Regions from separate parts of the Ruegeria sp. AD5 genome, predicted to be linked through region 4. Evidence: riboswitches for the same ligand, from Rfam matches in the RefSeq annotation. Region 4 holds a riboswitch; each other region holds the start of a gene.

Evidence for each region. Region 4 has a riboswitch for cobalamin ahead of ACR0JG_RS04870 (hypothetical protein). Riboswitches for the same ligand answer to the same signal wherever they lie in the genome.
Region 1: it holds a riboswitch for cobalamin, as region 4 does, so the genes downstream of both, ACR0JG_RS05805 (DUF1636 family protein) here and ACR0JG_RS04870 (hypothetical protein) in region 4, are expected to answer to the same signal.
Region 2: it holds a riboswitch for cobalamin, as region 4 does, so the genes downstream of both, ACR0JG_RS03575 (energy-coupling factor ABC transporter permease) here and ACR0JG_RS04870 (hypothetical protein) in region 4, are expected to answer to the same signal.
Region 3: it holds a riboswitch for cobalamin, as region 4 does, so the genes downstream of both, ACR0JG_RS00145 (DUF1636 family protein) here and ACR0JG_RS04870 (hypothetical protein) in region 4, are expected to answer to the same signal.

Annotation. Positions count from the first base shown of each region.
Region 1 covers NZ_JBQFZR010000001.1:1,152,644-1,159,897, reverse strand. The annotation lists gene ACR0JG_RS05830 (GcvT family protein) at 1-949, opposite strand, end outside; gene ACR0JG_RS05825 (LysR substrate-binding domain-containing protein) at 1,205-2,098, shown strand; gene ACR0JG_RS05820 (FecCD family ABC transporter permease) at 2,153-3,166, opposite strand; gene ACR0JG_RS05815 (ABC transporter substrate-binding protein) at 3,168-4,115, opposite strand; gene ACR0JG_RS05810 (ABC transporter ATP-binding protein) at 4,134-4,919, opposite strand; gene ACR0JG_RS05805 (DUF1636 family protein) at 4,916-5,272, opposite strand; cobalamin riboswitch at 5,375-5,583, opposite strand; gene ACR0JG_RS05800 (catalase family protein) at 5,842-6,909, shown strand; gene ACR0JG_RS05795 (peroxidase family protein) at 6,928-7,254, shown strand, end outside.
Region 2 covers NZ_JBQFZR010000001.1:700,336-707,589, forward strand. The annotation lists gene ACR0JG_RS03560 (LysR family transcriptional regulator) at 1-693, shown strand, start outside; gene ACR0JG_RS03565 (M48 family metalloprotease) at 1,222-1,884, shown strand; gene ACR0JG_RS03570 (transglutaminase-like cysteine peptidase) at 3,122-3,745, shown strand; gene ACR0JG_RS03575 (energy-coupling factor ABC transporter permease) at 3,851-4,534, opposite strand; cobalamin riboswitch at 4,611-4,823, opposite strand; gene ACR0JG_RS03580 (L,D-transpeptidase) at 5,039-5,701, shown strand; gene ACR0JG_RS03585 (hypothetical protein) at 5,743-6,015, opposite strand; gene ACR0JG_RS03590 (heavy metal translocating P-type ATPase) at 6,202-7,254, shown strand, end outside.
Region 3 covers NZ_JBQFZR010000001.1:23,609-30,862, reverse strand. The annotation lists gene cobN (cobaltochelatase subunit CobN) at 1-2,870, opposite strand, end outside; gene cobW (cobalamin biosynthesis protein CobW) at 2,876-3,931, opposite strand; gene ACR0JG_RS00145 (DUF1636 family protein) at 3,928-4,308, opposite strand; cobalamin riboswitch at 4,395-4,601, opposite strand; gene ACR0JG_RS00140 (NAD(P)-dependent oxidoreductase) at 4,707-5,693, shown strand; gene ACR0JG_RS00135 (glycosyltransferase family 2 protein) at 5,808-6,815, shown strand; gene ACR0JG_RS00130 (class I SAM-dependent methyltransferase) at 6,808-7,254, shown strand, end outside.
Region 4 covers NZ_JBQFZR010000001.1:964,759-972,012, forward strand. The annotation lists gene ACR0JG_RS04850 (bifunctional 2',3'-cyclic-nucleotide 2'-phosphodiesterase/3'-nucleotidase) at 1-310, shown strand, start outside; RNA gene ffs (signal recognition particle sRNA small type) at 349-447, shown strand; gene rsgA (ribosome small subunit-dependent GTPase A) at 607-1,635, shown strand; gene ACR0JG_RS04865 (alpha/beta hydrolase family protein) at 1,672-2,529, opposite strand; cobalamin riboswitch at 2,652-2,871, shown strand; gene ACR0JG_RS04870 (hypothetical protein) at 2,963-3,370, shown strand; gene ACR0JG_RS04875 (phosphatase domain-containing protein) at 3,375-3,875, opposite strand; gene ACR0JG_RS04880 (DNA polymerase III subunit gamma/tau) at 4,048-5,808, shown strand; gene ACR0JG_RS04885 (YbaB/EbfC family nucleoid-associated protein) at 6,040-6,384, shown strand; gene recR (recombination mediator RecR) at 6,449-7,042, shown strand; gene ACR0JG_RS04895 (thermonuclease family protein) at 7,150-7,254, shown strand, end outside.

The DNA.
Region 1 (7,254 bases), 190 kb from region 4:
CCAAGGTCGGCACACGTTCGATGGCGCGTTCCCATTGGGTTTCCACGGCATCAAAATCCTCGGGCAACAGATCGGCCCCGAACTCGGGCGGGACACGATCCTCGGCGAATAGTTTGAGGTCTTTGGTGAATTCATACGGCCCGAACTGGATCCCGCCCACATCTTCGCGCAGATAAGCGCCGTAGTCCTCATCCCGCAGGATTGGGAATTCGGGCAAGCCTTGCGCCCGGCGCTCTTTCAACAGCGGCACCGTCTCGGTCGTCCAATACTGGTGAACGATCGGGATACATGGCAGGTCCAGCCCCACGCGGCGCGCGTTTTCGCGGGCGTAGTTGCCGGTGGCAAAGATCAGATGCTCGCAGGTGATCTCACCCTGATTGGTGGTCACTTTCCAGTGGCCATCGTCCAGCTTCTCATAAGCCTGCGCTTCGGTGTTCTGGTATACCTTGGCGCCGGCATCCCGCGCGAGCTTGGCCAATGCCATGGTAATGTCGGCGGGATTCACATAGCCGTCTTCAGTGTGCAGGATACCACCCCGAATATCTGGACTTTGGTTCAGCAAGGGATGAACCTCGGCAATCTCCTCCGGCGTCAGCAGTTGGCAGGGCACGCCCGCAGCTTCGGCAATCGAGATATAGGACTGGAACTCATCCCAGCGCTTTTCGGTATTGGCGACCCGCAGCTGTCCTACCTTACGCAGTCCGACCGAACTGCCCATCTTCTCTTCCACCTCGGTGTAGATGCGGATGGTTTCCATCGTCATCTTCGACACGTTGTGCGACCGCACAAAGGTCACTAGCAAACCAGCCGCATGCCACGTCGAACCCGAGGTCAGTGTGGTGCGTTCAAGCATAACGGCATCAGAGCATCCATGTTCGGTCAGCCCATATAGAATTGACGCCCCGACGCACCCACCTCCGACAACCACGACTTTTGCATGTGACTGCATTCTGCAACTCCTTCAAATTGTGCACGACCAACCGGGGATCGCATTGCATGAGGAAAGATCGATATGATGTCCAAGGGGCTTGAGGACCCTTGGCACATCCCTTGATCATGTCTCAAACGGTTGTGGCGAATTTTCATATTGAACTGCTGGCGGGCAATTGCAAAAAGATTCACTTTGAATAAGATCAGCTAAGCCTAATCTTTGGATAGTGCTTATATAATATTGGATGTACAAACCATCACAGGTCAAATCACCTTGCTCAATAGGCCCTACGATCTTCCACCTGTAAGTTCGCTTATCAGCTTTGAGGCTGCTGCGCGGCATGTAAGCTTCAAGACCGCTGCAGAAGAGCTGAACGTCACGCCGGCCGCAATCAGCCATCAGGTCAAAGCGCTGGAAAACGAGCTGCAATGCGCGCTGTTTCTGCGCCATCATCGCGGCGTGGAACTTACTGAAAGCGGTGCTTATCTTCTTGTTGCCCTTCAACGTGGTCTGGAAGGCATCAGCGAAGCACTTGGGCAGTTGCGGCGTCAATATGACAGAAAAGGTGTGACGATCCGCTCAACCACGGCTGTCAGTTCACTTTGGCTCACCCCGCGCCTTGCGCAATTCTGGAAGCAATACGGACATGTTTCCGTGACGCAGGTCGTGACTGACCTCGGCATCGACACGTCAAAATGCGACCTAAGTATCCATTACGGCGATTCCAGTCGCGAAACGGGCATCTTCAAGACACTATTTCACGACAAGATCATGGCGCTTTGCAGCCCAAGGTTTGCGCAACAAAATCCCATCGAACGCGTTGAAGATATTGCCAGGGTCCCCCTCATTCATCTCGACGCTCCGGATACCGGCTGGACCGACTGGCGTGCCTGGACCCAGAAACTCGGCTATGAAGGCCCGCTGAATTCCGCGCATCGGGTCAACAATTACACGATCGCGCTTCAGGCCGCTCAGGACGATATGGGCGCAGTGCTGGGATGGGAGGGACTGACCTCGGAGCTGACCGCATCCGGAAAACTGGTCAGACTGTTGCCGCAAACCATCTCATCGCAACTGGATTTCTACGTGAAACTACACAACACCTCATCCGACCGAGCCAAGCTTGTGTTCAAGTGGCTCGGCCAAGCGGTTGACGGAAAGGTTTAAACTCGGCTCAGACCTGATCAGGACGAAATATCTTGGGAGCGAAGATCGAGGGCCTTACCGTTGATTTCTCGCTGTCCTGAATAAAAGCAAGAACACAAACACCGATCCGATTGAAGTTGTGACGATCCCCACCGGCAATTCCTGCGGAGCCAGCAGAAGCCTGCTGAGAATGTCAGAGCCGGTCAACAAGGCAGCACCAACCATAGCGGCGGTAGGTAGAAGGTTTTTGTGCAGGGGACCTGCGATCCCGCGTGCAATATGCGGCACCATCAGACCGACAAAACCAATCACACCGGCTACGGAAACAAACACGGCCGTTGCCAAAGCTGCGGTGAAAAACATGCTGAACCGCAGACCCCGAACCGGCACACCCAGAGTAGCGGCAGTCAAATCCCCGGTCAGCAGCGCATCCAACCAGCGGCTGCGATAAAGCGAATAGCTCAGGATCAGCAGCAGACCGATGCACACCAGCGGGAACGTCTCCCAACGGGCCAGGCCCAGCCCCCCCAGCATCCAGAAGATGACAGAATGGGCGGCGCGGCTATCACCGGCGAAGATCAGATAGTTGGTGATGGCCGAAAACAAAAACGACACAGCCAGACCCGCAAGGATCAGCTTCTCCGGTGCGCTGGTGCGAAGCCCATGAACCAGCGCCAGCACGATGACCGACGCCACAAGACCGCCGCAAAAGGCAGCCAGAGGCAGAGTCCAGAAACCCAGAATATCTCCGGTCACTGTAATTACAAACACCGCCCCCGCTGCCGCGCCCGAGGACAGGCCGAACAGAAATGGATCGGCAAGGTCATTACGTGTGGTCGTTTGCAGCACCACGCCAACGATGCCCAGCCCGGCACCGATCACGGCTGCAAACAACGCGCGGGGCAATCGCAGGTCGAATACGATCCTATGCAGCGGCGACATCTCTCCGTCCTGCAACCCGGTACCGCGCAATATCGCGGTGAAGGTGCCGGACAAAGGAATCGAGGTTGTGCCGTAGATCGTGGAAATCAGCAAAAGGGCGGTCAGAACGACCGCCCCCAGCAACAACGTCAGGCCCAATCGGCCCATATCAGCTCTGACCCGGATGCATCGCGCGCGCCATCTTCGAGATCGCTTCGATATTTGCCGGTCCCGGCGTTAGCTCTTCGTAGCGCAATCCGATCCAGCGTTCGTTCTTGACGGCATCAGTCTGCGACATGACGGGATGTTCCTGCAGGAACTTGAAGGTGTCCTCGGCGCCATTGCCGGTCTGATAATCCAACAAAACCAGTAATTCCGGGTTCGATGCGGCAACGGCTTCCCACGAGGTGCGGCCCCAGCTCGTGTCCATGTCATGAGTGACGTTTTCACCACCGGCGGCTGTGATCATCGCATCGGGAATCGCGAATTTACCGGCGGTAAACGGAGCATCTGCAGGACCATCCAGAAGAAAGACGCGGGGCTTGGGCAGTTCAGCAGTCTTGGCTTCGATCGCTGCCAGCTGCTCTTTCCAGCCCGAGACCAGAGCCTCGGCCTTGTCTTCGACTTGCATCACCTTGCCCAAGCGCAACACATCGCCAAACAGAAGATCCATGCTGGCTTCGGGGCGATCCTTGTCCAGATGGACACAGCTTTCCGTTAGAACCAAGGTCTTGATTCCGAACGGTTCCAATGTATCTGGGGTCACATCACCACCCGGCTTCATGCCATAGTACCAACCTGCAAAGAACAGGTCGGGTTCAACCGCCACCAGGTTTTCGACGGTCGGATATTTCGGCGCAAGCTCGGGGATGTCGCCGCGCAGGGCATCAAAATCAGGGCTGGTCTTGTACCAGCCGGTGATGCCGGTCAGGCCGACGATCTTGTCCTGCAGACCCAATGCAAAGGCCATATCGGTCATGTTCATGTCATGCACAACCAGGCGCTTGGGCGCGGTATCAAAAACCAGCGGTTCGCCGCAGTTGTCTACGGTGACTTCTTGCGCAGCAGCACCGCTTGCCATGGCGGTGGCCAACGCCACGGGCCAGATGTATTTCATCTCAGTGTGTTCCTTCGACTAAGTTGAGACTGTGGTTCTTCGAATATCAAGCGCCGGGATCACGCGGCCTTCGTGGAGAAAGCAGAGGAAATCAACGCCAAAAGTTTCGCGGACTCTTTCGGGTGTCAGCACCTTGTCCACCGACCCAAACTCGATCATGAGGGTCGATTTCATCAGCGCCACGTGTGTGGCGAATTCGGGGATCATGACCAGATCGTGTACGATCATGACCACGGTGATCCCAAGCTCGGCGACCAAAGACAGCATCCGCCCTTTTGCATCAGGATCCAGATGGTTGGTCGGTTCGTCCAGAAACAGCAACGAAGGGTTCTGCGCCAAAGCACGTGCGATATGGGCACGCTGACGTTCGCCTCCAGACAGTTGGGCCATGCGCTTGTCCGCGAGATTGGCGAGACCGGTCAGGTCTAAAATCCGGTCCAGCTCTTGCGCGTGGCCTTCGGCAGAGCGGTCCGCACGGATGGGTATTTGCCCCAGCGCAACATAATCGCGTAACGCCAAGCGTCCATCGGGCAGTTCCTGCTGACCTACCACTGCAATCATGCGCGCACGCGCTTTGGCCGTGAGCTTTTTTAGACTGCGTCCTTTGATCCGAACATCACCAAGTGCCAGCGGCTCAGCGCCGCACAACAGATTGAGAAGCGTCGTTTTCCCCGCCCCGTTCGGGCCGGCGATGGCTAGAATGGAACCCTCGTACAACTCGAACGAGACGCCCTGCAACAGGACATCTCCGTTAAGGGCATAATACTCAAGGTTTTCGGCAATCAGAAAGGGTGGCAACGTCATTGCGATGCCCCGTGTTCGATCCGCGGCATGCGCGAGAGGGTTTTATTGAACAACGCCTGCGGGCGATCAGTGGCATTTGTCCAGCCATCCGGGCTTTCACGATACTGCGCTGCAAACTCAGCCAGCGCCTGCACCTCATCCGCGGTCTGAATGCCACCAAAAAGGTATTGCGCCTTTCCTACGGCCTGGAACCCAACCGTTCTGGGACTATCGCAGCCTGCCATGCAAGACGACGCGCGGATCGCAAAACTGCGAGGTAATTTCCCAGTCAACGCATCGCAAATTTCATCAAGGGGCAGCCCTTCAGTGCAGCTTTCGCAGACTAGAATGAAATGATCAGGCGTATCTGGCATGGTCCACTCCACTTGTTTCCAAGCGCATGCGGAAGCTGCCGACAATGTAAACACGCGATTGACGCGCCATCAAAGCCTCCTTCCAGGACGCCCCGCCCCGGGTTGGTTAAACATCTGATGGCAGGTCTCCTGACTTGCGGGTCCGCGCTCGGCCAACCTTCCCGATCCTGTGGACCAGTGGCTGTTTGGCCTTGCTCACCGCTTACAGTTGCGGGGGCAGTTACGGAATTGGCACCATTTTGGCAAACCTCACCGTATTCCCTTTTCATCCCGCGGCAACGCCACCGGGAACCATCAATCGACTGAGTGCCCGAGAACACCGGACACGTCAATGATAAAGTCGAAGGCGCTCAACTCTGGTCGAGGATCGAGCGCGGGCAACCACGTGTCCGTAGCACCAACCGAATGGGTTGGGCTGCGCGCCGAATTTGTCTGGCCACGGCTGTCCATAGTTGGTGTGTTTGGAAATTAGACAATCTGAGGTAAGCTGAACAAATTTAGAGGTTTAGCTTTGTCAGCACCTTACCCCTGTTTGATCATTGCCTGGGTTTATCCAAGGAGACGGTTCTTTGACGCATGTTTCGCAAAACGCATTGCCGCCGGATATTGTTGATGATGTCATTGACCACAATCTCGAGGCCGTTGCACGGTGGAAAGGCCATCGCTTAAGGGCTCAGCATGGGCGCAGTCACGGGTGCGTGGCTGCAACATTCACCGTCAGAAACGATCTACCAGAACAGTTCCGTCACGGCCTGTTTGAACAGCCCGCTGCCTATTCAGCCGCACTTCGCTTTTCCAACGGCGCGCATCTGGATGACCGGAAATCGGATGCCCACGGGATGGCGATCAAGCTTTTTGACGTGCCAGGCCCCAAGCTGATCGACGCCGAGGCACTTGCGCATCTGGGGACCACACAACTCAGCGACGAGTTCGATTTCGTATTGGTCGATCAGGATGTGTTTCCCAGCTACGTCCCCGATGAATATGAGCGATTGGGCAGGCTTGTCGCCACATTACAAGCGGTCCAGCACGCGATCAAAGGGCGACGAAAATGGAGCCTTAGGTTGATCACCAAAGGGCTGCGCGCAGGATTTCGCGCCCTCCTAACTCGTGAAGGCAAGCGTCAGTTTCGCGTCGCGAGTGATTTTGCCTCGAACTATATGCACTCGCCTTTTGAGGTCCATTTCTGGTCGACAACACCGTATCGGCTGGGCCCCGATCTAACAGTCCGATACCTGGCCCGCAGCGCTAAACCAAAAATTCCGGCACATCCGGTAGACGACCCAGATGGGATCGGGCAGTGTTTGCGGCAAGACGTGGCCGATGGAGATAATCACTTCGAGCTGTGTGTGATTGAGCCCCCGCGCCCGGCCGACGAATTCGATGTGCTAGACAATCGCATCCGGTGGGCATGCGATCCGCAACCAGATGCACCTCTTGATCCGTACCATCATACCGTCACGCCCGTGGCGGATATCACGATTCCCAAAGGTGCAGAATTTGATCCGCAGACTGGCGACGCGATGAGCTTCTCGCCCTGGCGTGTCACGGCAGATCACGAACCTTTAGGACCGATTAATGCGATCCGGCTCAGAACCTATCTGAGCCTGGCCCGCGCCCGGTTCCCGAACCGATGACCAAACGGAGATGTATTGATGCTGGACGTTGATGATCTGATCAAACTCGGATTCAAGATCTCCCCACCCGTTACGAGTTATTTGGCCGCGATCAGGCTTGCAAACGCCGCGAAGATCCACCGACCGCGGCCCTATACAATGGGCGCAGACTACACGACATGGCCCGGCGTGTTTTCCCATCGCTGGATCGGTCGGCATACGACGCCAGAGGACCTCTCACCCGTCCTGCCGTCGGAAAGCGAAGTTGCTGATCTCTTTCGCCGACGGACACAAATGGATGGCAGCCCGCTTACCTTGATGTGCCCGCAAGGATCGACACTATTGTTTATCTCGGCCGCACAATGG
Region 2 (7,254 bases), 260 kb from region 4:
CCACTTCTTGACGGGTTCGACGAGTTGGAAGAAACCGTCAGGAACCAACAAACGGCTTTACACGGTGTCATCCATATCTCGGCTCCGACGGGATTTGGATCGGTGCGGCTCGCGCCTTCTCTTGCGGTATTCGCCGCACAGCATCCGGAAGTTGAAATCGACCTTCGTCTCTCGGATCGAAGGGTGTCAATTATTGACGAAGGTTTGGATCTCGCGATCCGCATCGGACCGATGAGAGACAGTTCACTTAAAGTACGCCAGCTTGGCCCAATGCCTTTGCTAGTCTGTGCATCTCCAGACTATTTGAAGCGCACAGGTATGCCGGCGCATCCGCGTGCACTGGAGACGTATGAGTGCATTTTAGACGGCAACATGACGGATCCTACGATCTGGCGCTTCGATTTAGAAGATCGGGAATTTGCGGTCCATGTTAACGGTCGACTTCGCGCCAATGCACCGGCAGCATCAGCACGGCTGGCAGCCACGGGAATAGGGGTTGCCCGTTGTCCGGCCTACACCGTTTCAGAAGCTCTAAAGACAGGAGAATTGGTCGAGCTCTTCGCCGAGAATCGCGTTACACCCTATGTGGTCGCCGCACTTTTTCCGCAGAATCGCCGACTGACGACCCGCGTGCGCGCCCTTATTGATCATCTTGCAAGCGACACGTCGCTTTGCTCTGACTTAAAGGGGTAATGGTGCAAAACCGGTTAATAAAAACCGTTACGGTGTGCGGCTTCCTTTGAAGCTCCTGCTTCCAGTATATCTTGAACAACTTACGCTTCAGGTTGAGACTTGCCGCCAATGCGACTTGTTGGGACGTCGACAGTAAGCCCAAACTGGAAGCGTCCAAAGAACTGCGCGTGCGCTCGCAGCAATCCCTTCACCGCAAAGCAGATAGAATTCAAGCCGTTTCACAGTGGGAATAGGGGGAGAAGTGTCGTTCAATGCGGTTCACGTCATTAGTGGCAGGGTCGCGGATCAATTGGTCCTCCGATTCAAAGGCATTTACGGTGCTTCCCGTTTTGGCGCCAGCTGAATCAGGATGCGCCTACGGACAATCTCCAGTGTTATTGAATAACAATTCACAGAGAAACTATTCTCGGATTTGGATGTAAGTGTATCGAAGATTACGATCTCTATTTCGGTATTCTCGTTCATTGGAAGGTTGTATTTATGAAGCGAACTGTATTGGTACTAGTTATTTTGATGCTGGCGGGATGCATGTCATCCGCGCCTCCCCCCTCTGCACCCGTCCCAATATCAAGTCGCGTAAGCACCCCAGTCAATTCACAGCAGGCACAAGTAAGATTCCGTCAAGTCGCCTCTCGAGTTGAGCCCGTGGCAGAGCGAGAATGCCGCCGCCGTACAAAAGGTGCGAATTGCGATTTTCTGATCCGAATACATCCTAACAAGCAAGCACCCTCTAACGCGTATCAGAGTTTGAGCAAGTCGGGGCGCCCGGTAATAACAATGACGCAAGCTTTGATAAAAGATGTGAACAACACCGATGAACTTTCATTTGTTATGTCACACGAAGCTGCCCACCATATCCAAGGGCATTTGGCACGCCGTGCTCAAAATGCGGCAGCTGGTGCGATTATTTTTGCTGGTCTAGCAACAATCGCCGGGACTGGACCAAATGACATCGCCGCAGCACAAGACCTTGGAGCCTTTATTGGTGGTCGCAGCTATTCGAAGGACTTCGAATTGGAAGCTGATCGGCTAGGCACGGAGATAACTTACAAAGCAGGCTATGATCCACTCAAAGGTGCGCTCTATTTCGTACAAGTCCCTGATCCTGGTGATCGTTTTCTAGGGACGCATCCTCCCAATGCTCAACGATACTATGCAGTGCAAAACACAGTGGCTCAGATCGGTCGTTGACTAATTTGAGATCAGGTTCTGCACGACCGCAAAGCTTGAGATCGAGCATGCCATGATTCCGCGGCTGCAGAGAATGATCAACCTGACGCACCATGACGCAGCACCGTCATCGCCAATTCACCACAGCTGCCGGCCCTTCAAGTGGTCGGGCTCCTGGAATTGGAGAAACGGGTGCGCTATTACGGATATCGCACTTGGTTGTGGCGAACGGGCTGTTTCAAACGTAAGTAAACAAGGTGCTTTGAATGACGGCTCTTATGACACACGCGATACTTCCGCGATGGCAGCGTTGTCTCCGCGAGCGAATACTGAGTCAGTAACAGCCGCTCCTGCATAGGGCAGCTTTGGTGCGCGTATCGCCACTTCAATCAATCCATGATCTCGCACAAGCACCGAGTGGAAGGTTCGACGGGCCGCGCTGCAGCATTCACATGTCGCGTTAAACGGCAGAATTGGGTCGGCTGTCATTTTTGCAGTTTAGCAATACGTAACAATCGAATTTGGTGGCGTTCATCCTCTCCGTCGCTTCCCTTTCTTGGACCAGCAGGATTTATGCAAACCAAACGCCCTAGACCGTCACGGGGAGGGCACTGCCCTCTCACTCGGGCAACCCTATCGGGCAGGGCCGAGGCCGCACCACCCCTATCGAATAGCCTCACCTCCCCCCGGCGTTCACCACATTGCAGATTAGCTGCGACAAGCTGCATCGCTGTCTGAACTGCAATTCAGCTCTGATTATCCGAAAGGGAAGCCGGATCAAACGAAACTGCCTGCGGTAGTCCTAAATGGTGGGTTTGGATTGAAGTATAATACTAAGGGTCATATTTAGTAGATGTCCGACTTCGAAGTTTCATCTGATTTCGAACATTCACTACAGTGTAGTCCGACTATGACGGTTGGGTAAGATAAGTGTGACCTTCAACAGGAAACTGTTCAACGTCACTGGCCTTAAACTCGATCGATGCCAAAACATAAACAAATCAGTGAATCGCGTCATCCAAATCCGCCACAAACCTCAAGCGTTTCTAACCCAGAACTACTAGTCGGCTTTCTTCTATGCCGCTGCAAGAATCTCAATTAAGCTCACCCACACAATCACGACTAAAAACTGCGCGCTCGCGAACTTTGCTGCTCTACATTTTAAATTGAATAAGCTGTTGTAATGCGTCGATGAACATAAAAGATTGAAATAGAGTTCTCTTGGCTCGGTAGCTTCAGATACCCAGGAGAAACGAGTATGGGGAAAGCAGATATGACAAAACCTACTTCCGCTCAGAAAAAACTCTCGGAACGGTTACCAGTTTATCTATCGTTGGCCTGTATCATATGCAGCTACCTTGTCTCCGCCGCTTCATTGCAAGCTTCTGAGCTTCCCTGGATCAAACTAGATAGAGAGGTTCAGGCGCCATCGGGTGCCAAATCACTCTGCAAAGATTATTCGTGGGCGTGCGCGAATACTCGTACTTCTGGTCTGCCAGAAGCGCGGGAGAAACAGATCGTTAAAGCGATTAACTTGCGCGTCAATCGGAGGATCCGCGCCGTTTCGGATCAAAACCAATACGGGACAAAGGAATACTGGACACTACCAATGCAGGGGTCAGGGGATTGCGAAGATTTCGCTTTGCAAAAGAAGTTTGAACTAATGCAGAACGGCTTGGATCCTACGAAGCTACTTATTGCCACTGTCTTAGACACCAATCGCAGTGGCCATGCAGTTTTAGTTTATCGCTCGAGTGAAGGCGATTTGATTCTGGACAATGTCACCAACAGGATCAAATCGTGGAAGGAAACGAGGTATCTTTTCCTACGAATACAGGACCCAAATCACCCTGATCGTTGGGTACAGGTTTCTAGCGGCTAAAAACAATGTGGCGCGCCCTAGAGACGCGCCACAATAGAATTTTGGTCCTGCGACTACTGGTTGTTTCGCGGCAACCCAAGTATAGGACACCGCTTCAAACTTTGGTCAAGCTTTCGCAGCGTTGTACAAACGCGGAGTCACCAGACCTGTACTGTTCAAACCGCGCATTGCCTTGGCTGCCGCAAGCACTGCCAGATCAGCAATCGGCTCAATGACGATTACCAGCATATAAGCGCCGCCAAAGGACAGAACCGACGCCATGGTTTCTGCGCCGAAACCCTGGCCGTAGAAGGCCCAGAACCCAACCCATGCGACTACTCCTCCCTGATACGTCGCACTTAGGGCAAGAGCTTGGCCATATTTGAGGTCAACATATGCTGTGCCGGGTGCGATGATGCGGCTGGCCAGTGCCTGTAGCGCAAATAGCGGCACCAGCAGAGTGGTCAGGTTGATGAAGTACTGCGGAAGATCGAACGGGGCAAAAAACACACCCTGAATCAGGAGACCAGCTGCCAATCCAAAAGCCGCGGGTGCAGCACCGAGAAGCAGAAACAGCGTCGACCCCAGGATGAAGTGGACTTCAGAGACACCAACCGGGAAATGCGGCAGGACTTCGAAGAAAAGGAAAACCCCAACGGTGGCGAGCACCGAGCGCATAACAAAAGATGCAGGTCCATTCGCACGCAATGTGGAAAACGTTTCTTTCGCTGCGTAAGTAGCCGCACCTGCGGCGGTAACATAGGAAAGCGCGATTTTGGCACCATTCACGATGCCCGGTTCGATATGCATGTTCTTTCTCCCTACCGCCTCACCCGGCGGCTTGTCAGGTTGAATCGACCGTAAGGCCGACAGGTTCAGTCTGGGCATAGCCCGGCGCTTTACGGCAGGTCTCCTGACTCGCGGGTGCTCGCTCCGCCAACCTTCCCGGTTCCATTACAAACCAGTGGTGTCTTGGCATCGCTCTCCGCTCACAGTTGCGGGGGCAGTTACGGAATTGGCGCCATTGAAAACACCGAACCGTATTCCCTTTTAATCCTTTTGGCTTCCGCCATCAGGAACCGAAAACAATTCACCGCTACAATGGCGGCTTCGCCTGTGTCAATTGTCTTTGCGACCTATTCCAATGTAAACTCGACCGAAGCAGGATTCACGCAACCGGTCACTTGATCGACAGGGTAAACCAAGCGTTACCTGAAACCTCTTGAAGCTCTAGCTGCTAGAGGCTTTAAGATTCGGATTAATTCGCGATAGTGCGATCCAAATACGTTAAACTTGTGAACCAGGACGAGACCTATGCTTACAAGGCGCCATTTCATTCAATCCACCACAGCGCTGTTCTCGGCGTCTGCGGCCAGTCCATTGATCGCCAAAACCTGGCCAACCGCATCGCAGAAGACCTATTGGGACAGTCAAGTCACGCCAATTGGTTACGATCCAATGACCTCAAATCCGTGGGGTGTTCATGACCGTTTTTTACCAAGACGCGTCGCGGCAAATGATGGTTTGGTTCCAGGTGACATCCATGTGGATGCCGTCGCGCGCTATCTCTATCATATCGAAGAAGGCGGGACCGCAATGCGCTATGGCGTAGCGATCGCGCGTGGGAATCTTTACGAGCCCGGCACCTATGTTATCCGCCGAAAGGTCGAATGGCCACACTGGACACCAACCGCTTCAATGATCGAGCGCAACCCCGAATACGCGGAATTCCGGAATGGAATGGAGCCCGGGCCGAATAATGCTCTCGGCTCTCGTGCCCTTTATCTATACGTTGGAGACCGAGACACATATCTCAGAATTCACGGCACGCCTGAGCCAAGAAGCATCGGCGGTCGCGCAAGTTCTGGATGTGTGCGAATGATCATGGCTCATATCAATGACCTCTACCCAAACGTGAAAACCGGCTCGACCGCTTTCCTATACTCTGCCGAAGATAGCGTCACAGCCCGCTCATGAATATTGGGCAGCGTACATGGACGTCGCTGCCCTCATTTCGATCAGGCGTCGCGCGCAATGCAGATCGGAGCGCCATTCGTCGCGCGCAATGGTACCAATGTCGTCTCGACGGGTCCGCTGTGCTCATACCAAAAGCAATTGTCTTCGGGCAGGAGGCGCGCTGTGGTCAAATCCTGCGCCGGCCCTGCCAGCGCTACGACCGAATCTGGCACGTTGCCTGGTTCAAATGCTTTGCTTTTGGCCCCAGTGAACTGGGCTGAGCAACCAGCCGTAATCGAGACTAACGTGATGGTAAATGCGATCCGTTTCTGCATTGATCTATTCCAAATTTTTTGCGTCATCTGCAATTAGATTGCATCCACACGGCCGGCCCGCAAGACGAAATGAACTAACAATATCGCAGGCCAAGAACCCGGATGAAAAAAATATAAAAGGTATTGAAGCTCTAGTTACTGTAGGAACTATTTACAAAGGACCATAGAGATTCTTGAGGTCCAATCATGTCATCCGATACCCATAGCCACGACCATGGCCACGAAAACAAACATGGTCACCACGCATGCGGTAGTGGCGGGTGTGGCGACATCGCCCCCGCCGGTCCAATTCCTGAAGGTGGTAGAAGCTTTCAGGTCTCTGGCCTTGATTGCGCCGAAGAGGTGGCGATCCTGAACCGTGTCGTCGGCCCGAAAGCAGGTGGTGAAGAGCATCTCGCATTTGATGTGATCAACGGTCGGATGACGCTTCTTGAAAGTGCTTCCAAGTTATCTGACGAAGATGTCATGATGCTGGTTGCCAGTACTGGTATGACCGCCAAACCATGGGATGACGGAAATGCCGCCCAGGACCAGGCGGCGCATATTGCACGTCAGCGGCGGTTCACCACTCTTAGCGGAGGGTTTTGGGCAGCGGGTTTTGGCTGGCACATTTTCGAAACCGGCATGGGCGGTGCGCTCGGGCTGTTCTCGGGACATGGTGAGGTTCCGATGCCTTTGCCCGAGGCAGCTTTGTTCGCGGTCGCGATCTTGTTTGGCGTCTGGCTGGTGGCCCCTAAGGCCTGGTCTTCGGCGCGTCGACTTTCGCCGGATATGAACCTTTTGATGGTTGTTGCCGTCGCTGGTGCCATCGCTCTGGGTGAGTTTTTTGAAGCCGCAACTGTAGCATTTTTCTTCTCGCTCTCTCTTTATCTGGAAAGCTGGAGTGTCGGACGTGCTCGGAACGCGGTATCCGCACTGCTTGATCTGGCCCCCCCGACGGTTCGGCTGGTTCGTGCTGACGGTTCTGAGGCAACGGTCCCGGCGGCGGATGTCTTTGTCGGTGACAGCTTCATCGTTCGGGGTGGGGATCGCATTCCACTTGACGGGGAAGTCATCGAAGGAGCTGGTGCCGTTGACCAGGCTCCAATCACAGGTGAAAGCGCGCTGATTCCCAAAGAGCTGGGTGATGAGGTCTATGCCGGCACAATCAATGGTGAAGGCACCCTCAAAATACGTGCGACGAAAACAGCGTCCGATACCGTGCTTGCCAAGATCATCCGGATGGTCGGTGATGCTCAT
Region 3 (7,254 bases), 940 kb from region 4:
CCGGCCTCGTGCGTTGCATAATCATTGGCCAGCAGCAAGTCCGTCTCGGTCAGGTCCTGTAGGTGCACAAAGCTGTCGGCGTTGGCGACGCGTTGCGAGATACCGTCCTTATCCTGCGCGATGTGTTCACCTTCCAAAGCGAAGGAACTGGCATCAAGCCAAGCCTCACCCGCTTGCACGCGTGCCTCATCCGTATAGGTTTCGGACAGATGAGTCATGTTCAGACCATAGCTGCCGGGGGCTGGCCCATAGACCCGCGCCGCAGGCTCCTGACCGGCGTAAGGATTCCAGTCGGGTGCTTCATCTCGTTTGGTCAATGCGCGGACAGCCTGACCGTAAAGCGCTGAAAGCGTCGGGAACACGTCCCGGAACAGGCCAGAGACGCGCAGTGTTACGTCCAGACGCGGGCGGCTGAGATCGGTGATCGGCAACACTTCGATGCCCGAGACCCGCTCAGACCCTTTATCCCAAACCGGCTTCACTCCCAGCAGGTGTAGCGCCATGGCGAATTCCTCGCCCGCTGTGCGCATAGTGGCCGAACCCCATAGATCGACGATCAAGCCCTTGGGGTAGTCGCCTTCTTCCTGCAGATGCCGCCGAACCAGCTCTTCGGCGAGCTTGACGCCTTGTGTGTAGGCCGCGCGCGTGGGAACCGAGCGTGGGTCGGTCGTATATAGATTCCGCCCGGTCGGCAAAACATCCGTACGCCCGCGATAGGGGGATCCGGACGGCCCGGCCTCGATCCATTTGCCCGCTAAAGCGTCAATCAGGGCAGAGCGTTCAGCTTGGGCTGAGGGGGCAGCGTCGAAATTGCCCGTCTCATCGGGGACGCGCCCAAAGATATGCAGCCCATCACCGAACTGGCTTTCCTTGATGTCGCAGACAAATCGGTCAATGCGCGTGATCGCCTCGGCGGTACAGGTGGCCTGATCGAGGCCAAGATCGCTTTCTAGCCCGATGGCCTGCGCCTCGTCCCGGATATCTTCCTGCAGGCGATCACGGCGTTTGGGGTCTAGCCCGTCCGCGTTCGAGAACTCGTCCAACAGCGATTCCAGCCGTACCATGCGATCCGGTGTGCCGCTTTCCTTCATCGGGGGTGGGATATGGCCCAACGTGACCGCCCCGATCCGACGCTTGGCCTGCGCGGCCTCGCCGGGGTCGTTGACGATGAAGGGATAGATCACCGGCAAATCGCCGATTAACGCCTCGGGCCAACACTCGTTGCACAAGGCGACTGATTTTCCCGGCAACCATTCCAGCGTGCCATGCGCGCCGATATGGATCAGCGTATCCGCGACCAATCCTTTGCGCAGCCATAAGTAAAAGGCGACGTAGGCGTGGCGCGGTGTGCGCGACAGATCGTGATAGTCGTCATCGCGCAGTTCGGGTGTACCGCGCTCGGGCTGCAGCGCGATCAGCGCTTTTCCACGACGCAGTGCCGTGAAATGGAACGCGCCGTTTGTGAAAGCAGGGTCGTCTTCGGGAGTGCCCCAAACCTTATTGAGATCGGCGCGGAGTGTTTCCGGCAGCGCCGCCAGCGCCGCCTGATAATCCTCTAGCGGCCATGAAATCCGGGTATCAAGAAGAGTTTCAGCAATCGGCTCGGCAGGTGCGGTGTCATACCCTTCGCCTTGCAGATCGAGCAACATTGCCTCGGCCGAGGCCAGCGCATCCAGACCCACCGCATGGGCCATCTGCCAGTCTTTGCCGGGATAGGTCGATAGCACCAGCGCCGGAACCTGCTCCGCTTTGGGTTTGTCGTGAAGGTTCAGCCAGCCGGAGATGCGGTTGATGATGGCTTCGATCCGTTCCGGTTCAGCCCGATGAGCAAAACGGGAATATTCGAGATGTGGATCGCGTTTGCCCGGCTCTTTGAAGGATACGATGCCCGCGTTGATCCGCCCGTCCACTTCCGGAAGGACCACATGCATGGCAAGATCAGCTGGTGAAAGGCCACGTTCCGCTTCGGCCCACGCTTTGCGGCGTGAGGTGGCCAGCGCCACCTGAAAGACCGGCACCTCTGCCACATCGAGAGGTGAGGTGCCTGATGCGCCCTTGCCTGAGAATGAGGTGGCGTTGACGATCGCCGAAGGCTTCAGCGCCACAATAGTCTCGCGCAGCCAATCGGCGGCATTTGGTGCTTTGAGCGACGGGGCAAACAGGCCGACGGCCTCAAAACCCCGCGCCCGCAAGCTGCGGATCAACGCCGCAATTGGGGCGGTATCTGCCGAGGTCAGGTATGCGCGATAAAAGGTCACGATGATACGTTTCGTATCACCTGACAGAGCGTTTTCTGCCGGGATCACACCGCGATCTGGGCACCAGGCGCCGCATTCGGGGATGGTCTTCGCGCCCATGACCGGACCTGCATACAACCCCGCAGCCAGTGCCATCTGCGCCAGTGCGGCCTGCGCTGCGACCTCTCCGCCGGTTTCGCACAGATGCGCCAGCCGCCGCAGGGTCGAGACAGGCAGGGTAGAGTAATCATCCAGCCGCGTATCCTCGCGACCGTCTGCGGGCAGCACGGCCAGTGCAATCCCTTTGGCCTGCGCCAGCGCCAGAACCTGCTGCAAGCCGTAGGCCCAATAGGGCACTCCACCGATCAGACGGATCAGAATGCCCTTTGCGCCCTCCAGTGTCTGCTCGACATATGTGTCGACTGAGAGGGGATGCTTCAGCGCCGTCAGATTGGCCAGCCGCATCGTTGGCATGCGTCTTTCAGGCCCACCTCCACGATGCCATCCCGCCGCGAAAGCGCCAAGGTCACTGTCGGAAAAGGACAGCACCACCAGGTCCGCCGGGCTCTGACCCAGATCGGTCGGGGTCTCGGTTTGTTCGAGCCCATGGCTTTCGCGGAAGACGACGTGCATAAGTCTTACTCGGCAGCCTCGGTTACACCCACGAGGATATCCCGGATCTCGGCCTCTTTGATATCGTCATGCTCGGCAATGACCACAAGGCGCGAGCGACGGTCTTCGCGGGGCTCCCATGGGCGGTCATATTGGTGACGCACGCGCGCACCGACGGCCTGAACCAGTAGGCGCATGGGCTTGCCCTGAACGGCGGCATAGCCTTTGACGCGCAGGATATTCAACTCGTTGGCCAATCGTTCAATCTTGGCGACCAGATCAATCGGATCGGTTTGCTCGGGCAGTTCAACGATGATGCTTTCGAAATCGTCATGCTCGTGATCGTGATGGCCGTCGTGATGGCTGGGACGCGCGTCCATGTCATCCTCGGCCGCGGCTTCTAGACCCAGCACGACGCGGACGTCCACGGCACCCTCAGCCACTTCGACTACGGGCAGGGGGCGGGGCGCTTCGGCGGCGATGATCTCTTTCGCTTTCGCAACGCCTTCCGGGCCAGCCAGATCAGGCTTGGTCAGCAGAATGATGTCGGCGCAGGAAATCTGATCCTCGAACACCTCGGACAAGGGAGTTTCATGATCAATCGAGTCATCTGCCATGCGTTGCGCATCCACCGCCTCGACATTCGGAGCGAACCGACCAGCGGCCACGGCCTCGGCGTCGGCCAGAGCAATCACGCCATCGACGGTTATTTTCGAGCGGATATCGGGCCAGTCGAACGCCTTCAACAACGGTTTAGGCAGGGCAAGACCGGAGGTTTCGATCAGGATGTGATCGGGGCGCGGCTCTAGTGCCATCAGGGCTTCAATGGTCGGGATGAAATCATCGGCCACGGTGCAGCAGATGCAACCATTGGCCAGTTCCATGATGTTTTCCGCGGGGCAATCAGGAATGGCGCAGGACTTCAGGATATCGCCATCGACGCCGACATCGCCGAATTCGTTGACGACCACCGCCAGACGCTTGCCCTGCGGGTTCTGCATCAGATGGCGCACCAGTGTGGTTTTGCCCGAGCCCAAAAAGCCGGTGATCACAGTGACGGGGAGTTTCTCGAGATTGCTCATTTCAGGGCTCCAATCGGGGGAATGCGGGCCGCACAGTTTTTGCGGAAATGTTCGGGACGTTCGCGCCATTTGACCAAACCGTCCTCGGTGGCGAGGTATTTGGCTGCGCCTTCGACGATGGTTTCGACATGGTCGATCTCGTTCAGATGCTCATACACGAAAGTCCAGCGATCCGGTCCTCCGCGTAGCACGATCGAGCAGCCTTCATCGCAATTCGACAGGCATTCCACAGCTTTCAAGGTAATGCCTTCGGGCAGGCCCGCCTGTTCAAGCGCCTTGTGCAGCAACGTGCCGGGGCGCTGGGCGTCATCCTCGACAGGCAGCCCGCGACGGCAGGTAGTGCAAACCAGCAGTTCGACCGGTGCGGTCTCGGTCATGTCTCTCATCCCCCCAAAATCCTCTTCGTGGGGGACGGGGTTTCATGCGGGCCGATCACAGCCCCACACCGGAACACCCCGTCCGGTTTCATCTTCGGGCGTTGGCAGGTCTCCCGGCTTGCGGATGTCAGAGGAGGCCTCTGTCGGATGTCCCGCCTTCCCGGCCATACTGCCAGTGGCTTTGGGCACCCTCTCCGGTCACGGTCGCGGGGGCGGCTGCGTTTGACGGCAAAAACCGCTGACGCATTCCCTTTTCATCTGCTCTCGCAGACACCAACGAAAGGGACATGCGGCAGGGCAGGGTTGCTTGTCAAGCGAGTCGCGCCGATCCGTGAAAAAGCGGATAAAAAGCGACCTGTCGGGGTCGCTGGGCGGCATGATACTTCTGCAACGACGTGCTGGCATGGCAGCAAGATGCGAACAGGAGGATACCGCGCATGAAAGTAGGGTTTATCGGGCTGGGGAATGTAGGGGGCAAGCTATCTGGATCGCTGCTACGAAACGGTATCGATCTGACGGTTCATGACCTGAACCCGGATCTGGTGACCGAATTCGTCGCCAAGGGTGCCAAAGCCGCCAAAAGCCCGGCGCAACTGATGCGCGATTGCGATGCTGTTATAACCTGTTTGCCTTCTCCTGCGGCCTCGGATGCGGTGATGCAGGAAATGTTGCCAGAGGTCGGCCCTGGCAAAATCTGGATGGAAATGTCGACCACTGACGAAGCCGAAGTCAAACGCCTTGGCGCAATGGTCATCGAACGAGGCGGCGCAGCGGTGGATTGCCCGGTTTCGGGCGGATGTCACCGGGCAGCGACGGGTAATATCTCGATCTTCGCAGGCTGTGATCGCGAGACTTTTGAACGTATCCTGCCATTCCTGACCACCATGGGGCGGCGCATTTTGCACACGGGCGATCTGGGCTCGGCCTCTGTTCTGAAGGTGTTGACCAATTATCTGGCGACCGCCAACCTGATCACCTGCGCCGAGGCATTGGTGACAGCCAAGGCCGCCGGCATGGACCTTGGAACCACCTATGAGGCGATCAAGATATCGTCAGGCACATCCTTCGTGCACGAGACCGAAAGTCAGGTCATCCTGAACGGCTCGCGCGATATTTCCTTCACCATGGACCTGGTGAAAAAAGATATCGGTCTGTTTCAGGAGGTCGCCGACCGTGCCGGAGTTCCCCTTGAGATAAACCCATTGATGATCAAGATTTTCGAAGATGGCATCGCGCGATATGGTGAGCGTGAACTGTCCCCGAACATCATCAGGCGGCTAGAGGACGCGACCGGACTGGAGATCCAGGCGCCAGGGTTTCCAACCGAGATGCTGGACGACGAGCCAGAAGAACCGGGTTACGAGGTGATCCCACAGAATCGGTAGATAGATTAATCGGCAAGCATTGCGGCTGTCTGGCGACCTGGTTGGACAAAATTCTGGTGCTATTCTAAATAGGTCGACAGGAGTCCGACACCGGCACAGGCAAGAGAACAACTTATGACGAATGAGACCTTTCTCATCGTAACAACGATGAAAAACGAAGGGCCTTTCATGATCGATTGGGTGGCCTACAACCACGCAATCGGCTTTGATGACATTCTGATTTATACCAATGATTGCGCTGATGGTACCGATGCCATGGGCGAACGGTTGCAAGTGCTTGGCTGGGCTCACCACCAACGAAACAGACTGGGTCCGCGCGCTGCGCCGCAGGTTCGTGCATTTTCGCTTGCGCGGAATCACCCAAGCTATCTGTCATCGGATTGGATTCTAAGTTTGGATGTGGACGAGTATATCAATATCCGTTTGCCCAATAGTGATATAAGAAGCCTCGTTGAGGCCAGCGGCGTGGCGGATGCGATCTCGATCTGCTGGCGCATGTTCGGAAACGCGGGTCAGAACGATTTCGTTGATCGACCTGTACCTGAGACTTTCTTTCTGGCCGCCACGGAAGACGGCTATCCGCATCACCGGACCAAAGGGTTCAAAACGCTGTTCCGCAACAACGGAAAATTCAGCCGTTTTCGCGCCCATCGTCCCAGGATCAATCCAGAAGATGCACCGAACCCTGACGCGCCATACGAAGGCGTGTTGTGGCGGGATTCGGGCGGGAACCTCTACCCAGCAGACCAAGTGAAATGGAAAGCATGGCGTGGTTTCAGCCATGAATTCGCGCGCATTCATCATTATGCTGTGCGCAGCACTGATAGCTTTTTGGTCAAGCGCGACCGTGGGCGCACCAATCATGTGGGGCAGGATCAAGGGCTCAAATACTGGCTCATGATGAACCACAATGATGTTGAGGATCGCTCAATTCTGGAACATATGCCGGCTATGCACGACATCAAAGCTGAGATGATGGCAGATCCGCAATTGGCAGACCTCCATCACCAAGCATGTGAGTGGCACAGGTCGAAAGCCGAAGAATTGAGAGCCAGACCGGACTGGGTTGATCTGGTTGAAGCGTTGCAAAATTCCTCAACCGGAGAAGACGTCTATGGGTGAAGCTGTATCTGCTGAGGATCGCCGCAAGAAGCAAGCTGAGCAGCGCGAGCGGAAGGATTCCCTGCGGCGCGAAATGCTCAAGACCATGCCGCATGGACGGCTGAGCGTTGAAATTGGCGTTTGGAAGGGCGAATTTTCGCGGATTCTGCTGGAAGAGCTGCAGCCCTCGAAATTGTGCCTCATCGATCCCTGGCAAGTACAGCAAGACCCAGATGGCGGTGCTTCGCTTGCCGGAGCGCGCACGCAGAAGGATATGGATCGAATATACGAGGCAGTAACGGGTAAATACAGCACCGAGATCGCCAAGGGGCAAATTTCGATCATTCGCGACTATTCGCGACCGGCGCTAAGCCTGTTTGAAGATCAGAGCATCGGGTTTGCCTATTTGGACGGCGACCATTCCTACGAGGGCGTAAAAACGGATCTGGATGCTTTGCTG
Region 4 (7,254 bases):
CCTTGTCGCCACCAATAACTACCGCGCCAATGGCGGTGGTCATTTTCCAATTGCGCGACAAGCCCGTATGATTGACCTGCCGCAGATCAGCATACAGGATATTCTATGCAAATACGTCGCGGGCACACTGCCCGCCGACCCACTTGCGCATGCACCGCGCCCCTTTTCTTTTGTGTCAAACCAAAGACAGGGCGCGATCCTGACAACGGGGCCGCGCGCGCTACACCATGTTGCAGAGCTTGCTGAGTATCATCCACGCATTCTGCCCGACGATGCGGATGGTTTCATGCGCATTCATCTGACCTTCTGACGGGTTGCCATTTTCAGGGGATGCACCTATATCGGCTTTGAGAGGTTGGCGCGGGCGAGCGCCTCGCCAACCTGGTCAGGTCCGGAAGGAAGCAGCCACAACGAGCCCCGCTTGGGTCGATGTCCAACCTCTCACTTAGAACCTATCAGCCGCAGGAGGGCGTTTATGATTGTAGCAAAAACCCTTCGGGCAGACCGGTTCTGATCCTTTCCGATCAACTGATTGCCTGAACACGTCGCCGGCGGATGCGCGATTGCCATTCGACGGGATTGCTGTTTCTGATCACAGGCAGACCAATGTTACTTTCCTTATCGGACCTCGGATGGTCCTCTCATTTCGCGGCTCAGCATACGGCTGATCCGTCACTTCTTCCGTATCGCATCTCGGCAGTACACCGGGATCGACTGATCGGGCTGAGCCCTGAAGGTGAATCGCCTTTGTTATCTCCGGATCAATCAACCGGTGCATATGCCGTCGGAGATTGGGTTCTGGTGGATGAAAACAAACGAATACGCCGTATGCTTGACCGGCGAAGCCAGCTTCAACGCCGAGCGGCAGGTACCGGAGCTGCAGCGCAGTTGATCGCTGCAAATGTAGACGTGCTGTTCATCGTCAGTTCCTGCAACGCCGATTTTAATCTGCCACGATTGGAGCGGTATCTTGCGCTGGCGCATCAGGCAGGCTGCTATCCGGTGGTCGTTCTGACCAAATCGGACATGTGCGATGATCCGAGCCTTTATGTAGATCAAGCCCAATCGCTCGCCCCGTTTCTGACGGTACTTGCGGTCAACGCGCTGGATCACGGCGATCTCGAACAAGTTCTGTCGTGGTGTCCGAAAGGACAAACCAGCGCCTTGCTTGGATCATCCGGCGTTGGGAAAACGACGCTCGCCAACGGGATGACGGGGCAGGATCAGGCCACCGCAGGTATCCGTGAAGATGATGCGCGCGGCAGGCACACAACAACTGCACGCGCCTTGCATCGCATGCGCAACGGCGGTTGGCTGATCGATACGCCCGGCATGCGCGCGTTACGTCTGCTAGATGCGCAAGAGGGGTTGGATGAGGTGTTCTCGGACATCTCAAACCTCAGCCTGAATTGCCGCTTCTCGGATTGTCAGCACGAGACCGAGCCCGGATGTGCGGTGCAGGCGGCAATCGACGCTGGTACGCTTGATCCCGCGCGGCTGGACCGCTGGCGCAAGCTGCGGCGCGAAGACCAACACAATTCCGCTTCGGTGGCGCAGGCCCGCGCCCGCGACAAGGCGTTCGGCAAGATGGTGCGCAGCGTGATGCACGAGAAAAAATCCCGTAAAGGGCTATAACGAAGCTGGGCAACGGCCTACCGGTGCCCAGCGCTATCAGGCGATCAGCCTAGGCCAGACTGCCGCATTCCGTCTTGCGAATGCACCGATATGGCCGATCTTGGATACTCCGAATTCGCTTGGTGCAAGCAGATGGCGCCCGGCTTTGGGTCCATAGAGATCGGCAAGACGCCAGACAGCATCCGGCGGCACCATTTCATCATCTGCGAAGGTAAACAGATCGACACGTTTGCCCAAGTCTTCCCAGCGGGCGGCGGGCAGTGTCGTGCCGATCTCTGGCACATAGCTTTTGGGGGCGGTGCACCATTTGCGCCATTGCCAATAGACTTGGGCAGGCAGGTCCGATCCAAACCCGACCAACCGTCCGGGCAGGTAGCCAAGCGCCTTGACCACCAGCGGCGCGTGACCAAACCAGAACAACGCCGCCAAAGCGCGATAAGGCCAAGGGTGATCCGCCAGCGTTACCAGACCCGAACAGACACAGATCATCCTATCAATCTGATCGATATCGGGTTGGATCGGGCCAAACATTCCGCCCAAGGAATGACCGATGCTCCATAGCTTGGCCTGCGGAAACCGTCGGCGCATCTCGGCCCGGGCGGATGGAATGTCGATCAACGCCCAATCGGCCATGGTGACATTTGACCGCTTTTGCGAACCCACCAAAGAGTGACCAAAATCCCGGTAATCGTAAGTCAGGCAGGCCATGCCCTGTTCTTCGGCGAGCCATCGGGCGAAGTACTGATAGTAATCCCTCGGCACCCCAGTCGCACCGTTTATGACGACCACCTTTTCGGGGTCGGCAACCGGACGGTAAAGCCGCGCCGACAACATTGCCGGGCCGGACGGGATTTGAAAATCCTCGGTCACAACCGCCTGCTGCGTGTCCAACATGGTGCCCTCCAATACCGACTGAACTGATCAGTTCACCCGAAGCGCCTCAAGTCAAGGTTGACGTGGCTGGACCGTACGTCACTTGCCTGACGCAATCTTCTTGACTCGGGCACGGCGCAGCCGATAGCCATGTCGCGATGGTTCTCGCGCCCAATCGGGCCGGGATGAAAAGGGAACACGGTGCGGTTCTGCACGGAGAAAACCGGAAAGAACCTAGTCCGAGACTGCCCCCGCAACTGTAAGCGGAGAGCAATGCCGAGATACCACTGGCCTTGAAGGCTGGGAAGGTCGGCAAAGCGATGACCCGCAAGTCAGGAGACCTGCCATCAGATGTAGAACCGAAACTCGGGCGGGGTGTCCGGGACGGGTTTGATCGTGCTCTGCACCGACCAACCTGTGCCACGCCCTCGCCCTGCGCGCGGAGGGCGCATTGATGATCTGGAAGACTAAAACGCACGAATTCGCGGCGACCGTGTGCCAACGTACTGGGGCAACCTGCCCCGCACTGGCGCAAATGGCGCGGGCTCTGACGCAGGCCATGTCCGCCACAAAACCGGTCACGAAATCTGAGTTTGAGATTGAAGGCACCATAGATCTGTCGCACTGCCCGGAAGGATGCACCGCCCGCTTTCGCGCCCAATGCGACCAGATACGTGTATTCTGCGGAACCGATCCTGAAATCGATACCGGCCGGCTGGATGACTACGCAGACATGATGTTCGGAACCGAGTACCGCAGCCTACCCGCAGACCTGCTAAGGAATCCTCCTTGCGCCATGCTTGAGGCTTCGCTTCTGGTGCAGCACAACGGTGGCGAAATCTCGCCACATGTTGGTGTCTAAGCCGTCAAACTGCTTGAACACGGGCCGGTTCAACGGCCCAAAGCATCTGGGCATTTGTCTCGACTGCGCAAGGACGCACCGTACGCAATCGCTTCAATGCCGCCTCAGGCCGTTCACCGCATTCAACCATCAGACGCAGAACCACCATCCCGGATCGGCCACAGCCACCACGGCAATGCACTAGCACACGGCCACCACCTGACAACGCCTGACGTGCGGTCGCGCCAACGCGGGGCCAGCGGTCCAAAATCTCTTTGGGTGGCGTGCCAAAATCTTCGATCGGCAAATGCACCCATCTGCTGGCACGCCCCTGAATATCAGCGCCAAAATTCCGCGCACCATCCTGAATCATCTCGACCTCAGTGGTCATCGAGATCACAAGTCCCGGCTTCCAGTCTGCGATAAGATCAAGGTCTTCTGTATACGTTCCTCCACGCCCAGGCATCGAGGACAAGGCCAAGGTGCCTCCGCCAACCTGCAACGCATAAACCACCAGTTGCGACATAATCTCCCCCCAAACAAACTTCACCCAACAACATACTGGTCCAGTAAATAGAATAGAGTGGATTTTAGCCGCATACCCACGCATTCCAAAATGAAAATCGTCCCGGCTGGCTGTGGACGCGGGCGGCGGGGGCCTCTACGCTGCGGCGTAACGCGAATCCGACAGAGCAGACATGACCGAGACGCCCAACCCCGCCTACCAGGTTCTTGCCCGCAAATACCGCCCCGAAACCTTTGCCGATCTAGTCGGTCAGGACGCCATGGTGCGTACCCTGAAAAACGCATTCGAAGCGGATCGGATCGCGCAGGCCTTTATCATGACCGGCATCCGCGGCACCGGTAAGACGACGACCGCCCGGATCATCGCCAAGGGTATGAACTGCATCGGTCCCGATGGCAGCGGCGGCCCTACCACCGAACCCTGCGGTCAATGTGAACACTGCGTAGCCATCATGGAGGGCCGCCATGTCGATGTGATGGAGATGGACGCCGCCAGCCGCACCGGTGTCAATGACATCCGCGAGATCATAGACAGCGTCCGCTATCGCGCTGCGTCTGCGCGCTACAAGATCTATATCATCGACGAGGTTCACATGCTGTCGACCAGCGCTTTCAACGCGCTGCTCAAGACGCTGGAAGAACCCCCCGAACACGTGAAGTTCATCTTTGCCACCACCGAGATTCGCAAGGTCCCGGTAACCGTCCTGTCCCGTTGCCAGCGCTTTGATCTGCGCCGGATCGAGCCGGAGGATATGATCGGACTGCTGCGCAAAATTGCAGATGCCGAAGGGGCGCAGATTGCCGAGGATGCGTTATCGTTGATCACCCGGGCTGCCGAAGGATCAGCGCGGGATGCGACCTCACTGCTGGATCAGGCGATCTCGCACGGGGCCGGTGAAACCAGCGCGGATCAGGTGCGCGCGATGCTGGGGCTGGCCGATCGGGGCCGGGTGCTGGATCTGATGGATATGATCCTGCGCGGCGATGCTGCAGGCGCGTTGACCGAGCTGAGCGGGCAATATGCCGAAGGGGCTGATCCACTCGCCGTCTTACGCGATCTGGCTGAAATCACGCATTGGGTTTCGGTGGTCAAGATCACCCCGGATGCCGCCGAAGATCCCACCGTTTCCCCCGACGAACGCGCCCGAGGTCAACAAATGGCCGAGGCTCTGCCCATGCGAGTCCTTACACGCATGTGGCAAATGCTGCTGAAAGCGCTTGAGGAAGTTTCCGCCGCACCCAACGCAATGATGGCTGCGGAAATGGCCGTGATCCGCCTGACCCATGTGGCCGACTTGCCTAGCCCGGAGGAGCTGATCAAGCGTCTGCAAGATACGCCTCCGCCGCCCAATGGTGGGCCCGGCAAGGGAATCGGTGCGCCGGGACATGCTCCTGCCGCGCCGCAGGCTGCGGCCCGATCGGCCTATGCCGCATCGGGAATCGGCGGCAACGCAGGCGGGCCAACAGCCGCGCTAGCCCAAGATGTGCAGGCAGCGCTGGCGCGCTATCCAACATTTGAACATGTGGTCGAACTGATCCGAGCGAACCGGGACGTGAAGTTGTTGGTCGAGGTTGAAAACGGCGTGCGTCTGGTATCCTACCAACCAGGCAGGATCGAGTTCGCCCCAACCGACAACGCCCCGACCGACCTGTCACAACGATTGGGCGCGTCGCTGCAGCGTTGGACAGGCAACCGGTGGGCCGTTTCTATTGTCGCTGAGGGCAACGCACCGACCATTGCCGAGGTACGGGACGCTGCAGACTTGGCCCTGAAGGCCGAGGCTGAACAGCATCCTCTGGTGCAAGCAGTGCTGACTCATTTCCCGAAAGCGCGGATCAAGAGCATCGAAACCGCAGAACAACGCGCCGCTCAAGTCGAAACCGAAGCCCTGCCCGAGGTCGAAGACGAATGGGACCCGTTCGAAGAAGACTAAGCTTCGAGCATAAGCGCACCTCAACCAAATGCTCCCGCACCCGCCACGGGCCATCGGCTGGCGCCGACCTGAGCGGCTATGGGCCCTGCAGCGCGCCTTACGCACCGCCGGGCCTAACGGGAGCAAAGGTCTTGCCAAAGACCTTGACAACGGGCAGGAGCATCCAGGCCTCTTGTGCCGCGCGGTTACGCTTCGTATCTAGGCCACAAATCGAGTGACAGGAGATTACCGATGCTAAAAGGTTTAGGCGGCCTGGGTGACATGGCCAAGATGATGAAATCCGCGCAGGATCTGCAAACCAAGATGACAGACATGCAGGAAGAGCTGAACACCATCATGGTTGTCGGCGAATCCGGTGCCGGGCTGGTCAAGGCCACCGCGACCGCCAAGGGCGAGTTGAAAGGTCTGGATATCGACCCGTCGATCTTTAACGGTGACGATAAGGAAGTAGTCGAAGACCTCATCCTCGCCGCGATCAAGGACGCCCAAACCAAGGCGCAGGAACGTTCACAGGCAGAAATGGCCAAGCTGACCGAAAGCATGGGCCTGCCCGCAGACATCAAGCTGCCGTTCTGATACACCCTCCTGACGGATCTATGGCCGGGGCGTGTTTCTCTGGCCCAATTGCGAGGGTCTCACGGTGAGTTCGAACAGTGACATCGACAATCTGATCGACCTGATGGCCAAGCTGCCCGGTCTCGGCCCCCGCTCGGCCCGCCGCGCAGTCCTGCACCTGATCCGCAAACGCGCCCTGCTGCTAACGCCGCTTTCTGACGCCATGCAGCAGGTAGCCGTAACTGCCCGTGAATGCCTGAACTGCGGCAATGTGGGCACCACTGATATCTGCGACATCTGTAACAACGAGGCTCGCGCATCCGGAGAGCTGTGCGTGGTCGAGGACGTCGCCGACCTTTGGGCGATGGAGCGTGCCGGGGTCTTCAAGGGTCGCTATCACGTTCTGGGCGGCACTTTGTCGGCTTTGGACGGGGTCGGCCCGGATGAATTGCGTATCCCCCGGTTGAAGGACCGGGTTGTGGCCGAGAGTATCACCGAGATCATCCTCGCCCTGAACGCCACCGTCGATGGCCAGACCACTGCCCACTACATCGCTGATCAGTTGGAGGGGCAGGTTCGTCTGACATCCCTGGCGCAAGGTGTACCGATTGGGGGAGAGTTGGACTATCTGGATGACGGGACGATTACGGCAGCGCTTAGGGCGCGGAAGGAGTTGTAGGAGCAGCAACAGATATATTAATCGTTTCGAACTATAGGTTTACTCTAAAAGCAATCATCTAATAGCATCTTCAGCATTGCGATAACCATTCTAAGTTCAGGTTTATGATGCTGAGATTTCTACTGCGTACTTTATCGCGCCCTCCACGGAAGGGGAGAAAAGCGGCGCCGTTCAGGTCCATTACACCGGCAAATACGACTCGCGAGGTTGGG